Regions from separate parts of the Bradyrhizobium sp. UFLA06-24 genome, predicted to be linked through region 2. Evidence: riboswitches for the same ligand, from Rfam matches in the RefSeq annotation. Region 2 holds a riboswitch; the other holds the start of a gene.
What was found. A riboswitch is a leader RNA that binds a small molecule or an ion and turns the genes downstream of it on or off. The one in region 2 is predicted to bind cobalamin.
Positions count from the first base shown of each region.

Region 1: it holds a riboswitch for cobalamin, as region 2 does, so the genes downstream of both, metE (5-methyltetrahydropteroyltriglutamate--homocysteine S-methyltransferase) here and IF809_RS35820 (hypothetical protein) in region 2, are expected to answer to the same signal.

Region 1 is NZ_JADFUE010000076.1:54-7,859, reverse strand. Features, by position in the region: gene IF809_RS33605 (glycine amidinotransferase) at 1-58, opposite strand, end outside; gene IF809_RS33600 (hypothetical protein) at 761-967, opposite strand; gene metE (5-methyltetrahydropteroyltriglutamate--homocysteine S-methyltransferase) at 2,997-5,342, opposite strand; cobalamin riboswitch at 5,444-5,645, opposite strand; gene IF809_RS33590 (hypothetical protein) at 5,997-6,287, shown strand; gene IF809_RS33585 (hypothetical protein) at 6,633-7,358, shown strand.
Region 2 is NZ_JADFUE010000098.1:9,127-15,599, reverse strand. Features, by position in the region: gene IF809_RS35840 (glycoside hydrolase family 12 protein) at 1-592, shown strand, start outside; partial or broken gene IF809_RS35835 (IS21 family transposase) at 674-852, shown strand; partial or broken gene IF809_RS35830 (transposase) at 916-1,338, shown strand; gene IF809_RS35825 (class I SAM-dependent methyltransferase) at 1,532-2,947, shown strand; gene IF809_RS35820 (hypothetical protein) at 3,349-3,795, opposite strand; cobalamin riboswitch at 4,172-4,373, opposite strand; gene IF809_RS35815 (transposase) at 4,611-4,733, opposite strand; gene IF809_RS35810 (SbcC/MukB-like Walker B domain-containing protein) at 5,134-6,473, shown strand, end outside.

The DNA.
Region 1 (7,806 bases), on a different contig from region 2:
CAAGGGTGCGAACCTCCACGGTGGACGCATCGAGTGTCATCGGTCGATGCACGGTCACGTTAAGCTTCCGCAACGTGTTCACAATTCCTTCGACGTCCTCATTCAGTTCGTCCAGGTAGCGGTCCTTGATCCGATGGCGGACCCGCGTGCCAGCTTGTGTGCCCGCTGCCGCAGAGGACAGACGCGGAGCAGCGCGATCGTCTGTTCTCTACCCACTGGGATGATCCCGCCTTGGCCGGCTGGTCAGATGCGCTCTACACCATTGCCGGATACGTGCTCTACACCACGAATTCAACCTATCTGACCTGGCAGGTTCGCCGGCGGATGACGTATTTGCCGTCCCTTCGGGATTCCATATACGGCTGCCGGCGTGGTTCAAATTGTATAATTGGAACGTTTGCCACAGTAAGGCTACCGCACGGAATGGCAGCGGGCGGAAGTAAGGCTGATGCGGAGCACCGCTGCCAAGGTTCGAAGTGGACGCCGGTCACTGTAAAAGGGCAAAGTCTCATCCGATTGAAACGCGGAGCCGGACACAATGTCGTAGGCATGCTCCACGAACACGTCGTCGCGCCGGATGCCATAGCCGAAGAATACCATGACTGGCGAGGACGCCGGTGAATGTCACGGGCGTGAACTGAGAGCATTGGCCGGAGTTGAAGACCTTAAACTTCCTTGGAAACCCGGAAAGTGCGACGCCCTTGCAACTCAGGAGAGCTCGTCCTCGCGGAATGCTCGAAGATGATGTGGACGGATTGGCTCATGCAGGCGGTGTTCGAAGCTCCAGTACATCGGCGAAGATTGTCCAATCGCGGACCCGCCTTTGCCGGCAGAAATCGGTCTCCGCCTGCTGAGCAGCAGCACTCAGCGAGGCGGCATCGACCTTGAATGCTGCCTGGCACGCACGATGCTCGCCGCCGGCATCGTCGCAAACGATCTTCATAAACCGGACGCTAAATGAAGGCATGCCCCCTCTCTTTGTGTGGTTTGCTTATCCACTATTCTGCCATTCGCGCGGGGAGTATTTGATTTGCCTCAAGGAGCATCCCAAGAGGTCTGTCTGATCCTCCGAAGATAGGCCAAGAAAGTCCGCCGTGAACTTTACGAGTTGTCCGCGATAGTCTTGTGAACGACTGCCGCAAGTGCAGGCTTATCGCGGGCTGATTTCTGCCATGCGCCGGCGGCTATGCGCGCAAGCGATCGCTGGGCACCAAGAACCCCGAACTTGCATCGGCGGTCCACCTGAAGACGCGATTGCAGAAGCCGCTCATCACGCTTGTCCTAGCCCACGTTTCGATAAGCCCGGTCCAGGACTTCAGCGCCGGAGCTTAAGGTCTATCAGCGCCCGGCAAGGCCACCGAGTGAAAGGCGAAGCATCAATTGACCGTCGGCGTGCACGGAGCAATGGCGAAAAGTTGTCCTAGCCATGGGCGTGGGTTGCACCTCAATTCAACGCGTTGGTCTGTTGCAGAGAACGCGAGGCGCTGGCTGAAGCGCGAGTTCGGAACATGTCGACGAGCGTCTGCGGCTGGTAGCGGTCACGAGCCTCCGATCCCGGACGCGCACAACTTTTTGACAAGCATCAATGCTGCAGCGGCTGCCTCTGATAGAAGTGGTCTTCTAGTAAGGTCAGACGCACGGCGGACCGAAATGCTTGACGCCCATGATGCTTTCTTGCCCGGGTACCCGCTGCCGTTCCTAGGACTGCTACCAGACGCAGCCGCAGCCGCGCGGCGGCCAATGACCGGCCACATGATAAATTGCGCCGACTTGCGACGGCATCTACTTTATCGGCCTGCGGGACGGCCCTGCTATGGGCTCAGAGCGATGCCGCCCATCTAACGGTGTTAAGAAAATGCGCGCGTGAGGGAGGCCCCCCACACACAACCAACACGATGACGCCGGAGGATAAGGAGATGTGTCTCACCAACAAGGGACGTGATATGACAGACGGCCGGACCATTTACCCTGCTCCGGGCCGGATTACTGGAGCTGGAGTCCAGTCTAACTTGTGCAGCACAGCTACAAATATCAACGGCCGAGGCCTTGAGCTGATCCAAATCAATTCGACCAAAGCTCAGATGTCGTTTCGTGGCGCAGATCTAAATATTTCAGTTCGCGAGCGGATCATGTTTCGTCACAACAGCGCATGGCCGATAGCCCTCCGCCGCGGCTGACGCGATCGAGAACGCGGGCCATCCGAACGTTATCGGCTTGGGCCCGTCCGCGCAGAACCCAAGCGATGTGCGCGGTGTTAACAAGGTTATCTGAATTTGTCACCCCGCAGCTATGAACACCGCCCAGCATCTAATGATCTGACATGGGAGCAGCTTGGAAAGGCGCCGCCCTTCGATCAGGATCTGGAGATTGCCGTGATCGAGGGTAATTCAATTCACCGGGTGGTCTTTCCTTGCCGCCGGATCTTCGGCGGATGGATCAACGCGAATACCGGAGAGCAAATCGCTGTGCGGCCAACGCATTGGCGTATCTGGCCCGGATAGCCGTTATTCCAAATGGATTGGCGTGAGTTGGGGTACGGAGTGCCTTTGACGTCCTCTCTTCGGAAACTATCTAGCGTGGATTGATTGAGGGAGCCTGACGGCATCTCCGAGCGGACCGAATCCGCGCCGGTGCCTTGCGGTGTCCGTCAAGCATTAGTTTTCTCATTGCTGTCGCGGCCGTTGCCAACGTGCCCATGAGCGACAAATCACAGCCTAGACGGCCGCGTACCATGGCATGATTGAGCTGCGGCACTTCTGCTTGAATGGGTCGCAGATTTTCGGCGAATGTCGTCGCCTTGATCGAGCAGCCGGCAATTCTCCCGCGGCCGACGAAACTAGCGTAACGCGTCACCATCTTTTCTCCGAGACCGTACCTTCCCCGGTCCACGAAGTGGACCGGGCATTTTGTCAGCGGCAAGGATAGCCTCGATAATGTGGAAAGCGTAAATCACCATAACCCAATTAGCTTTGTCGAGAACAGACCGGAGCTCGGGATCAACGGATTTGCGGATCGGATGCAGCGCGCAGTTCGCGCGCGGCAGCGACCATGTTGGCGAGCGCAGGCCGAACCTCCTCCCATTTGCGCGTTTTTAGGCCGCAGTCCGGATTGACCCAGAGCTGAGAATCCTGCAAGCGCGTCCGAGCTAGCACGATCAGCTCCTTCATTTCGTCCGTCTCGGGAACGCGCGGAGAGTGAATGTCGTACACGCCCGGTCCGATTTGATTTGGATATTCGTACCTCCTGAACGCATCCAGCAGCTCCATTTTCGATCGCGACGTCTCGATTGAAATGACATCCGCATCCATTGCAGCGATCGCACCGATGATGTCGTTAAACTCTGAGTAGCACATATGTGTATGGATTTGCGTTTGATCGGTAACGCCCGATGAGCAGATGCGGAAGCAATCTCCGGCCCAATCGAGATATGCCTTCCAGTCCGACCGGCGCAATGGCAATCCTTCGCGAAGTGCAGCTTCGTCGATCTGTATCATCGCCGCACCGGCATTCTCGAGATCGCGGACTTCATCGCGCATCGCGAGCGCAAGCTGACGGCAGACCTCGCTTCTAGGAATATCATCGCGAACAAACGACCAGTTCAGGATCGTCACCGGTCCGGTCAACATCGCCTTCATCGGCTTACTAGTTAGTGATTGCGCGTAGCGCCACCATTCCACGGTGATCGGCTTCGGCCGCACTACATCGCCAAACAGGATCGGGGGCCTAACGCAGCGCGAACCATAGGACTGAACCCATCCATTCCTTGTAAATGCGAAGCCGGCGAGTTGCTCGCTGAAGTACTGCACCATGTCATTACGCTCGAATTCGCCATGAACGAGGACGTCAAGACCGATGTCCTCCTGCCAACGTACGGCGCGGGCTATCTCCTCTTTGAGGAACCTGTCGTATTGCTCCTCGCTCATCGCACCTCGCGCATGCGCCGCGCGAGCATTTCGCACCGCTGTGGTCTGCGGAAACGATCCTATCGTCGTGGTGGGAAAAGCCGGTAGTCCAAAGCGTTCCCTTTGGATCTCGGAACGACGGGCAAACGGGGTGGCGCGCTGGCGCATCGTCTGATCGATCGCCCTCATTCGGACAGCGACGTTGGCATTATGGATCTTCGGCGAGGTCCGGCGGGCAGTCGCAGCGCATTCCGACTCGGCAAGAGCTAGCCCAACATTCTGGTCGCCTGCGAGTACCCGCGCCAGGATCGCAAGCTCACGCATCTTCTGAACCGAGAAAGCAAGCCAGCTCTTGACGTCGGACGCGAGCCCGGTCTCGAGTTCAACATCGACCGGCACGTGAAGCAGCGAGCAGGATGGAGCGAGCTGTACACGGTGCCTGCCAAGCTTCGCAATCGAGGGCTTCAGCCGCTGACGGAGCGACGGCAAGTTCGACCGCCACACATTCCGGCCGTCGATGACACCGAGCGACATGACGAGATCACTTCGGCCGTCAGCAACGATCTGATCCAATAGTTCTGGCGCTCGAACCAAATCGACGTGCAGACCGGAAATTGGCAGGCTCAGGGCAGTATCCAGATTGTCGCCTAGGGCGCCGAAATAGCTCGCAAGCATGATCTTGATAGCGGGTCCCTCCTTTGCGAACCGGTTATAGGCGTGCAGCAACGAATTTCGCGCCGCCTCATCCAGATCAAGGACCAGGCAGGGCTCGTCAAACTGAACCCAACTTGCCCCTCGTTTGGCTAATTCATGCAGAAGGTCGATATAGACGGGTATCAGATCATCGAGGAGAGAGAGGGGCTGGAACGCACTATCGGTACTCTTGCCGAGCTTTAAAAATGTGACCGGCCCGATCAGGACAGGGCGGGTCTGAAAGCCAAGAGCCCTCGCTTCCTCATACTCTTCGACGGGTTTGCGAGAGCACAGTCTGAACGCCTGTCCCCGGTAAAACTCAGGAACCATGTAGTGGTAGTTGGTATCGAACCACTTGGTCATTTCCTGCGCGGGCACGCCAGATCCCCGCGGGCTCTGGGCGCAACTCGCATCCTGCTCGCCGCATTGCGATCCGCGGGCCATGGCGAAGTACGTTTGGAGCGAAACGGATTCTCCGTTCGCGGCGTAGATCTCCGGGATTGCGCCAACCATGACGCTTGTATCGAGCACCTGATCATACAGCGAGAAGTCGTTTGACGGAATGATCGTGACGCCGAGCGATTTTTGACGAGCCCAGTTCGCTGCGCGTAGGCCGAATGCGTCTTCGTGCAACTGCTGTTCACTAATCTTTCCAGCCCAGTAGCTTTCTAGAGCGAGCTTGAGCTCACGCCTTGGGCCGATGCGTGGCGTTCCGAGCGTAGCAACTGGAAGAGAGAGAGGAGACATAGCGTTAACCCCTGTTGGGGACAAAGGCCATGGCGGACGCAGGCAGGAGAAGTCGCGCGTGCGACGGCTGCTTGGCGCACCACCGAGACACCCCGCCCGTGGACCAATATATTGTCGGGGCCGGTCTCCTGGCTTGCTGGTCATCGCTGCTGTCCGGCCTTCCCGAAGCCGTGCAGGCTTCAGCGACATCGTCGGACAGCGGCTCGCCGCTCACAGTTGCGGGGGCAGAGCCGGCATTTGCACCGGCTTCCCTCTTAGCTCCGGATCAATGGGAACCGGAGAACCTCGACGACTTGGATTATCGGCAGGAGAACTCTTCCGTCAACCTCTCAGATTATGTGCAAGCTAATCTGCGACATCCGCTAGCCGAATGACCGTGCATCTCTGTGACTTCACCATCTAGAAACATTCTCTCATCAGAGATGTCATAATCAGACATATCCTTCTCAGATGCCGGATAAGCATCGGAGCTGCCTTGAGGCGGAGCCGCACGCTAAATTGATGAAAGGGACAGAAGCAGCCTGCCGGCGGGAGTACCGACGTTATATCAGAGCGCTTTCAATGCGGCTTTGCGATTTCCAGAGGTTCGCCCAGCACCTCAGCTAGCCAGCTCTTCGCTCAACTAAAGGATCTGCGGCGAATAGGCCAAGGCACGTGGCGAAATTTAGCAACTGGCGAGGGGTTGATTTGCGTGCCACCCAGACTTCAGAGCTGGGATCAAGCCGGCTTGGTGCTTGGCAATCACGCAGCTCGAACGCGGGCGGCACGATAGCGAACCACACAGCTCAATGGCGGCAAACCCACTTCCGTCCACAGGCATCCGGCATCGAGGCGTTCAACTCTTCTGCTAAATATCCGGTGCGGGACATGGATGCACAAGCTGCGGCGGATACGCCAAACAGAAACATCGAAAACATGCAAAGGTCGGAAAGTCGACAAGAGTGACACAAACTCCGTGAAATTTTCCGCCTATTGCCTGGCACGAAGAATGCAGACCCTCGGAATGCCCAGTCTCCTCCTCTGGGCAGGTCCAGCTCAGCCAATTGACGCAGTCGCTGCCGGGGAAGTTAGCTGCGCATGACATAGAGGGGAGCGCCTGCTCGCGCGGGACAGCTAGCGGGTGCATCCCCGTAAACTTCTTGCGATGGCATAGCAGGTTCGAGGTTGCCTGCTTCACAAGATATTTGGATGAAACGCGATAGGCCGAGGGTTATGAAGAGAATGCCTGGAAGACCCGCGCTATGGCTTAGCGTGGTCGGATTTTTAATCTGCCTCGCCTGGCCGGCTGCCATGAGCAATAATATTCGGGCCAGCGACAGTCCCCTTGTCGAACGACTGAAGTCAACTTGGCGAGCGCAAGATGGTGAGACGATAGAACAAATTATCTCCAATGTCTCGAAGGTGGCACAGTTCGTGCCTCAAATGTGGGGCGTTGTTGAACTTGGCCAAAACGACTTTATTTTCGTTTCGTGGACCAGACACCGGGACAACAAATCGGACGAACAGTACGTTATCGCCTGGAAGATCGCCCTCGACGGCACGCTTGAACTTGCGTCGACTTATGCGAAGCCGATGGAATTGGGCTGGCGCGCCCTGGCGCTCTCCCTAATCGCCAGTGAAGTCGCAGATGGCGAAAGGGACGCAAATCTTCGCTTTCTGCATGATCCGGCCAACTTCAACTTTGTGACTACCCCGCAAGGCCGGCTCGGCGATCTTCTGCGGCAGGGCCGCTGCACTATCATTGAACCAGTTGGAGTGGACTACTTACCGAAGCGGAATGATAAACCGGCCGAGAAGGGTGGCGTGTGGCGCGTTCTGCTCTTGGTGAATTGTAGTATCCAAGGACCACGTTATTTTACACACAACGGGGTCATCACTTTCGAGAAGAGAGAAGGACAGGATTGGGAGCCACAATCCTCCTTTGCCAAACGCATCGCGAAATTTCCCCCTGGCTCCTGGTTCCAACGCACCGAGCCAAAAGAAGAGGAAGACTTAGGAGAGCCAAGGCCTGAGTAAACCGCCGCAGAGCAACATCTTGCCGCAGTGGCGGAGCGCCTCGAACCTATTGCAAGACATACGCGCTCTACACTTGCTTTGTTTTAGCATCCGCAACGGTCCGGGTGCCTTTCTCGCAGCAGTCCGTCCCGTCGCAAGAAGGTCGGGCCGCGCGATTCCGTTTGTTCCGCCTAGTGTCAGCGGCGCGCACGAGCTTGCGAGATGTGGTTTTCCCGCCTTCACTCCACCCGGTGTGAGGACATCAGTTTGCGTAGCAACGTCGAAGGCACCAGGAAATGAGTGCTGAGACGAAGCCGGCGAGGAAGTTACCGGAAACCGTTCACCGGTAGCAACCCAGCATACCGCTGGGCGCTTGCGCATTTCGGAGCGTGCAGACCGGGAAGCTCAGAGCCGTACGCAAGAACGTCGAGGACCAGACTGGCTCGGCCCTAGCTTATCTGGCACCCAT
Region 2 (6,473 bases):
GGGCCCGCACCCTGGGCCTCAGACGATTTCGGTGAGTGCAGCCAACCGGTGGAGCGTGTGGTCGAACCAGCCCAATACTCCTGGCATCAAGAGCTATCCGCACGTGGCTTTCAATATCGGGAAACCGCTCAGCTCAATCAACACTCTGAGCTCGAGCTTCAATCAGGAAGTTCCCACTGGCGGCGCCTGGGATGTCGCCTACGATATCTGGGACAGCTCAGACCGACATGAGATAATGCTCTGGACAAACTACACCGGAAACTCGGACGGGAGCGGCAACGTTAAGCCCATTTCATATCATTATGCCCCTTCCGGTGCGGCGATTCCGGTCTACAGCAATGTCAATGTAGGCGGGGCGACTTGGAACGTGTTTGAAGGCGAAGGCTCCGATGGTCACAAGGTCATCTCATTGCTGCGCACTTCGAAGACCAACAGCGGGACAGTGGACATCAAGAGTATCCTGCAGTGGATCAAGTCGAAGGGGTACTTTGGCGACATAAACGTCGGTAGCGTCCAATACGGCGTCGAGATTACCTCGTCCCCGGGGGGAAAGAACTTCAATTTCAACAACTGGTCCGTGACTTCGAAGTGAAGTCCGCGCGGGCGGTAAGGTGAGCTGCGCTATGCCAATGAGCCACGCTGACTGACGGCCTTGGCTTGCCGCTCACATCCCGACCGCCACGATCCCGGCCTCAACCGAACCTATGCCGAGATGGCAAGCCATTACGGCACGGCCATCTCGCAGCCCGGCCGCGGCGCCCAAAAGATAAGGCAAAGGTCGAAGTTGCGGTGCAAGTCGCGCAGCGATGGATTTTGGCGCGGCTGCGCAACCAACGCTTCTTTTCGTTGGCGTGACCTGCCACTGAGCATTTCCTCCAGAAGGATTCAGAGTCCGCCCCGAAGAAGGACGGACAGATGAAGCGAGCAAGGTTCACGGAAGAGCAGATTATCGCAGTGTCGAAGGCGCATGAGGCCGGGGCGAAGACGGCCGACCTAGCTCGCAAGCACGGGGTCTCCGAAGCGACGATCTACAATTGGAAGGCCAGCTCGCAATGGTTGGCACGCAAGATCGCCGCGATGGGGCATACCGTCCGCATTATTCCGGCTCAATTCGTCAAGCCTTATGTAAAGTCCAACAAAAGTGACATCATCGATGCCGCAGCGATCGCGGAAGCAGTGACGCGACCAACAATGCGCTTCGTCGAAATACGGTCGCCCGAACACATTGACCTGCAAGCGCTGCATCGTGTTCGCGATAGGATGATTTCGCAACGGACGTGCCTCATAAATCAGATGCGCGCTTTTTGCCTTGAATATGGGATCGCTACTCGACTCGGGAAGCGTCCGAGGGAGGGTGTTTCCTCCCTTCGGCCATCACCTTATCCGTTGACCGTCGGCTACTTTTCTGACTCAATCAAGCCGTTTATGGACCGGTCTTAACAACCTCGGGGGCGGCATGGATTCGATCCTTCGCGTTCTGATGCCCTTCTTCGGGCCGAAGAACTATTCTGAGATGCTCTAGAAGAACGCTTTGGCGGATTTCTGGCTGACCTTAGCCTGCTCGTTCCTGGTGAGGTACGATCCTTGGATTAACGGTCTTTTCTTGCGAGTTGAGCATCTGCCCGGCGTCAAGGAATTCGCCACGGCTATTAAAGCTCCTGAGGTGAACGTGGGCGGCTTCGCGCTTGCTTTGCTGGTGCTCATCTTCAGCAGGGTCACCCGATTCCATGATCGGATTTCGGACATATTTAATATCAGGGCGAGGTTCGACCGCGCTAACATCCTTCTCCCTCTGGCTGTCATGTCGGGTGCGCAGATGTCGGCCCGTCAGGTGGCAAATCTCAAACGCGACCGCCATCCCCTCGTGAGAGCGACGTTCTACAAATACGCGTCCAGCCGAAGCGAACATCCGCTCGTCGACAAGCACGACATCGAAAGCGCATTGGAGGCTTGGCACATATTGGGTTGCCTTGGAGTGGCTCTTCATACTCACAGGCTTCGCGGTCTTATCCGCCTTCGCCAGGGCAGCTTGGTTTCTGATCATTTTTTGGACCGCCTCGATGGCCGCGCTTCTATTTATGCATCTTCGGTATGGATTGCTGGAACGAAGGGCGGATCCCCAGATCCAACAGATAGCCGGGAATGCCGAGGCAAGTGCAGGCAACCGCCAAGCATTCACAGAGGCGGCCATCTGATGTGGTACAAGATCGGGAAGGATATCATCGTCCGGAGCGAAAACGCAGCCAAGCCGGAAACACAGAGTTGGGCCTATCTTAAGAAGCTGATCTCGCGTCTCGAGCCAATTCATTCCAGCTTCGACTTTGGCTGCGGCAAACTGCGTTACGAACGGGCAATAGCCAAAACCACCGGCGAACTTGCGTTGGTGGATTCGGAAGTGCAGCTTTCAAGGGGTCAAATGATCCGCGGTCGTTCGACCACCATCCGCGATTACGTCGGCAAATCAAATCACGTCCACGCCCTCACCGTGGGTCAGTTTGCCTCCCATGACCGGAGATACGACCGCGGCTTCTGCATAAACGTTCTTTCTGTGATCCCATCGGCAAGCGTGAGACTTGGCATCGTTCAACTGATGAGAGCTAAGCTAAAGCCAAACGGCACTTGCTTGTTTGTGACGCTCTATCGCAATTCTGATTTTACAAGGATGCAGAATCTCCCGAATTGTCAACCATACGGCAACGGCTTCCTCATGGACTCGCTTAGGGGCCATTCCTTCTACGGCCTCATCCCGCCGGACGATCTCGCCGGATTGGTTAAGCGTGCAGGCTTCTCGGTCGAGTCGATCGTGCTGGATGAAGGCTCCGCATACCTGTGGGCCCGAACTCCGGACGGGCGACCTGGACCGATCAATTTCGAAATCCGTGAAACTGCGGAGAACTTTCAGATTCGATCTCAGCCAAGCGTGAGCAACCGCAGCTCGGCAAGGTAGACCAGGCCGGCAGAGACGGCGCTTGGATCCTGAGCAGCAGCCGCGGGGGCTCAAGTCACATCGACGACCTGTCCCGCTTAGGTTCGTCTGCTTCCGATAGTCGGCGATCTGCTGTCTGTAGTGGCCGATGCTCGGCGCATCCGGAGCCACGTCGCTCTTCCAATCGACGACCGCGTCGATGGCGCCGGCCTCGTCGAACGCGATCGCGTCAACCTGTCCGGAGAGCAGGACCTTGCCGCCTTCGTGAGTCTGGCTTCCGAACAACGGGAGCTCGGGGGCGAGACGCGGTCGCGGCGTCACGACGTCCGGAAGAGCGAGCGTCCGCAGCACCGTGGCGGTCAGTTCGACGGCGCTGATGCCCATCTTCGGATCCTCCGCCGGTTCGTGCCCCATCTGCCGGATCAGTTCCGCAGCCCGCGTTTCAAGTCCGCCCTGGCGTCGCAGGCTTCTCCGGTCAGCACCTCCTCGATTAGCTTGTGAAGGATGGTGCCACGCGTCGAACTTCTGAGAACGGCAGCAGGCTCCGCAGCGCCGGTTTCCGGAATTTCCCCGCTTTCGATCTTCGCTTCTGGCTCGTCCACCTGATCAAGTTCGCTCCGGCTCGGGCGACGCCAGATCACGGTCTTGCGCACATCGAAGATAGCGGTCGCCTCGGCGGCGAAGGTCTCGCGGGTCTGCCCGTTCTCTAGCGGCGTGACGTTCCTTTCCTTCGCGGTGCCGACGTCGTTCGGGTTGATCGCCGGGAGACCAGCCAGGCCCAAATCGACGAGCTTTGCCCAGCACTTGTCCGACAGGTCGGCGGAGTGCCTAGGCAGGATCAGCAGGTCGCGCGCCCGGGTCGCGGCCACGTACCAGAGGCGTACGCGCTCGCGCCGCTGCTGCTGCCGCGGTGACGGTGTTGCCCCACGGATTGGCCGAGGAGACAATCACGGATTGAGCAGTTGCGGAGGCTGTGCGGACGCCGATCCCGCTGCGGCGATCGAGGCCAGCACGATTCCTAGCGTCAATGCTGACCCGGACAGCCAGCGCTGTTTGAGCAGGATTGAAGTTGACGCCGAAACTCGCGCCGGCACGGCTACTACGTTTGAAATGAAAACGGTGATGACCACGGGCGAAACAAAAAGCCGTCACGCACATTCGCCGTGAGCGGCAGCCGTTCGCCCCGAATGCGGCAGATCTCGATCGGCTTTGCAACGTCTTGGAGCACCCCGCCCCTGCGTCAGTCCATGACCACGACCGGCAGCAAGGTTTCCTGGCTCGCGGGTTGACGCCTCCGACCACCTTCCCAGGTTCGAACGAACGAACCCAATGGCCCAACTGTCGTCGGCTCGCCGCTTACAGTTGCGGGGGCAGCTTCGGCCTTGTCCGTGAGGACGCACCGTATTCCCTTGATACGCCTTTCGGCGCTACCGATAACCAGACTGAAGGCCCCTCATAACCGAGTCAAGCAAGGGGCGTGAATCGAGTGCTGAGTGACACAACATGTGACAGTTTAGCCCGTCCTATTCGTGAGAGTGCGTTTTTCTAGTCCGATTGATGTGGCCGCACATCTGCTCTGACGAGGCGCACAGGATTGCCTTCGGCTTTTCACCGCCTGACGACCCGTACTTTGCAACGCGCTTGAGGGATAAGTTGGGCGAACGGGGGGCGGACGCCCCGCCGGTCAAGGACTGAGCGGCAGCAGCGCGCCGGGCAAGCCGCGGATCAGGTCGGCTTCGGGACATGCCGCGGCGAACGCAAGGCGAATGCGGCTCGTGGTCTCGACCACACGGGCAGCGAGTTTCAAGAGACTCCGCCTCGACGGCATTTGCGATGTTCGTTTCGATCTTCTCTAGCAAGATCGACCTGATCTGAGGATCGAGGGGCGACTCCGACGTCGAAAGCCCAGCCAAATGTCCCAGCTCTTTGATGCGGCCGTGATGGCCGGCTCGGGTGCCGTTTACATGTCTCAACCGTTCGCACAGTGTATCGAAGCCGGCTTGTCCGCCTATGATCGCCCTGCCTGTCGTGCTGAGCATGTCCGGTGTTAGCCCTGCGAGGTACTTCACGCTGACCCTGAACCGCGCGTCGCGATCTGCAAGGCAGAACGCCATTGCGACGATGGCGTCGAACAGCGCGGAATTCGAGAGGTCATGGTACTCCGCGGGGAGAAGCTTGCGCGCAGCCTGCTTACGGCTAGGGTCAGGGTGAACGAGACCAACCACGAAGTCGAAGGCTTCTTCGTCGGGAATCTCGACGAGAGATTGCTCGAAATCGCGCAAGTCGACGGTCGGAAGGAGCAGATGCGCCAACAGCTTCAGGCCGAACGGCAGCAATTGCTCCAGCAACTTGCTGGATCGGCGGGAGATGTCCGGCGCGCGGAGGATGAGGCACGGCTGTTCGAAGCCATGTTCGCGCAATTCCAGGCCATCCGCGACTCTGGCCTGACCTGCTTTGGATGCGGCGAGGAATTGGCTGCTTTCGATCGCAAGCTGGCGGAAATCGGCAAAAATATCGAAGACGCCAAGCGGAATCGCGATCCCAAGCTCGTTGCCGATCTGGAGCGCCTAGCCGCGGAGGTCAAGACGGCAAACCGGCTCAAGACCGAGACACAGGATGCGTCGACCCGGGCACACAGCGCGAAAGACAGGGCCGAGGGCGCGTATGAAGACTACATGAAGAACAATCGTGAAGTCCTGGCGGTGGCACGTCGCGCCCGCGCGCGCCAGCTGCTGGACGGATTCCCGCAATCGAGGGAGATGAGCGACTACCGGTCGAAGGTGGCCGAAATGGCGGCTCAGTCCTTGTCGGACCGCATCGCTGGGCTGACGGCGGACCGTGAAAACCGTTCTACCAACCGGCGCTCCACCCTGATGAGGGAAATGACGGGCGCCGTGAACAAGCACGGGCAGGACTTCTATCTCGTGCCGCCGTTCACCGCCGAGGAGGCGACGCCGTCGGCCGTCGAGCAGTGGGCGGTCGCCGAAAAGGACCGATTGGATGGGCATGAATTGGTCCAGTACGCGGAGCAGTGTCGGAACGCTGAGACGGAGATGACCTCGGCATTCCGGGACGACCTTCTCCATCGGCTCGACGATGCCTTCACCGGCATCAAGTCCACCCTGAACGAGCTCAACCGCCACCTGAAGGACCGCCAGTTCCACGGGCGCGACTACTACTCGTTCAAGGCGCTCGAGGCCCCGACCCACGTCGACATGATCGAGCTCGTCGAGGAATCAAGAAAGCCTGAATTCAATCTGCCGCTTTTCGGGGATCGTAGCGAGGATGCGAGTTCTCCGATGATGCGCGCCGTGCGTCAGATCGAGGAGATCCTGTCGAAGCCGGACGCGCGGACCGAGGAAATCGAGGATCCGCGCAAGTATTTCAACTTCGAGCTCTACATCCAGGATGCCGATGGTAAGATCCGCTCGTCGTTGACGAGCCGCGCCGGCACGGGATCCGGCGGCGAGGGCCAGTTGCCGTTCTATATCGCCATCGGCGCCTCATTGGCCGCGACGTACCAGAACCGGCGCACCGGCGAGAGCGG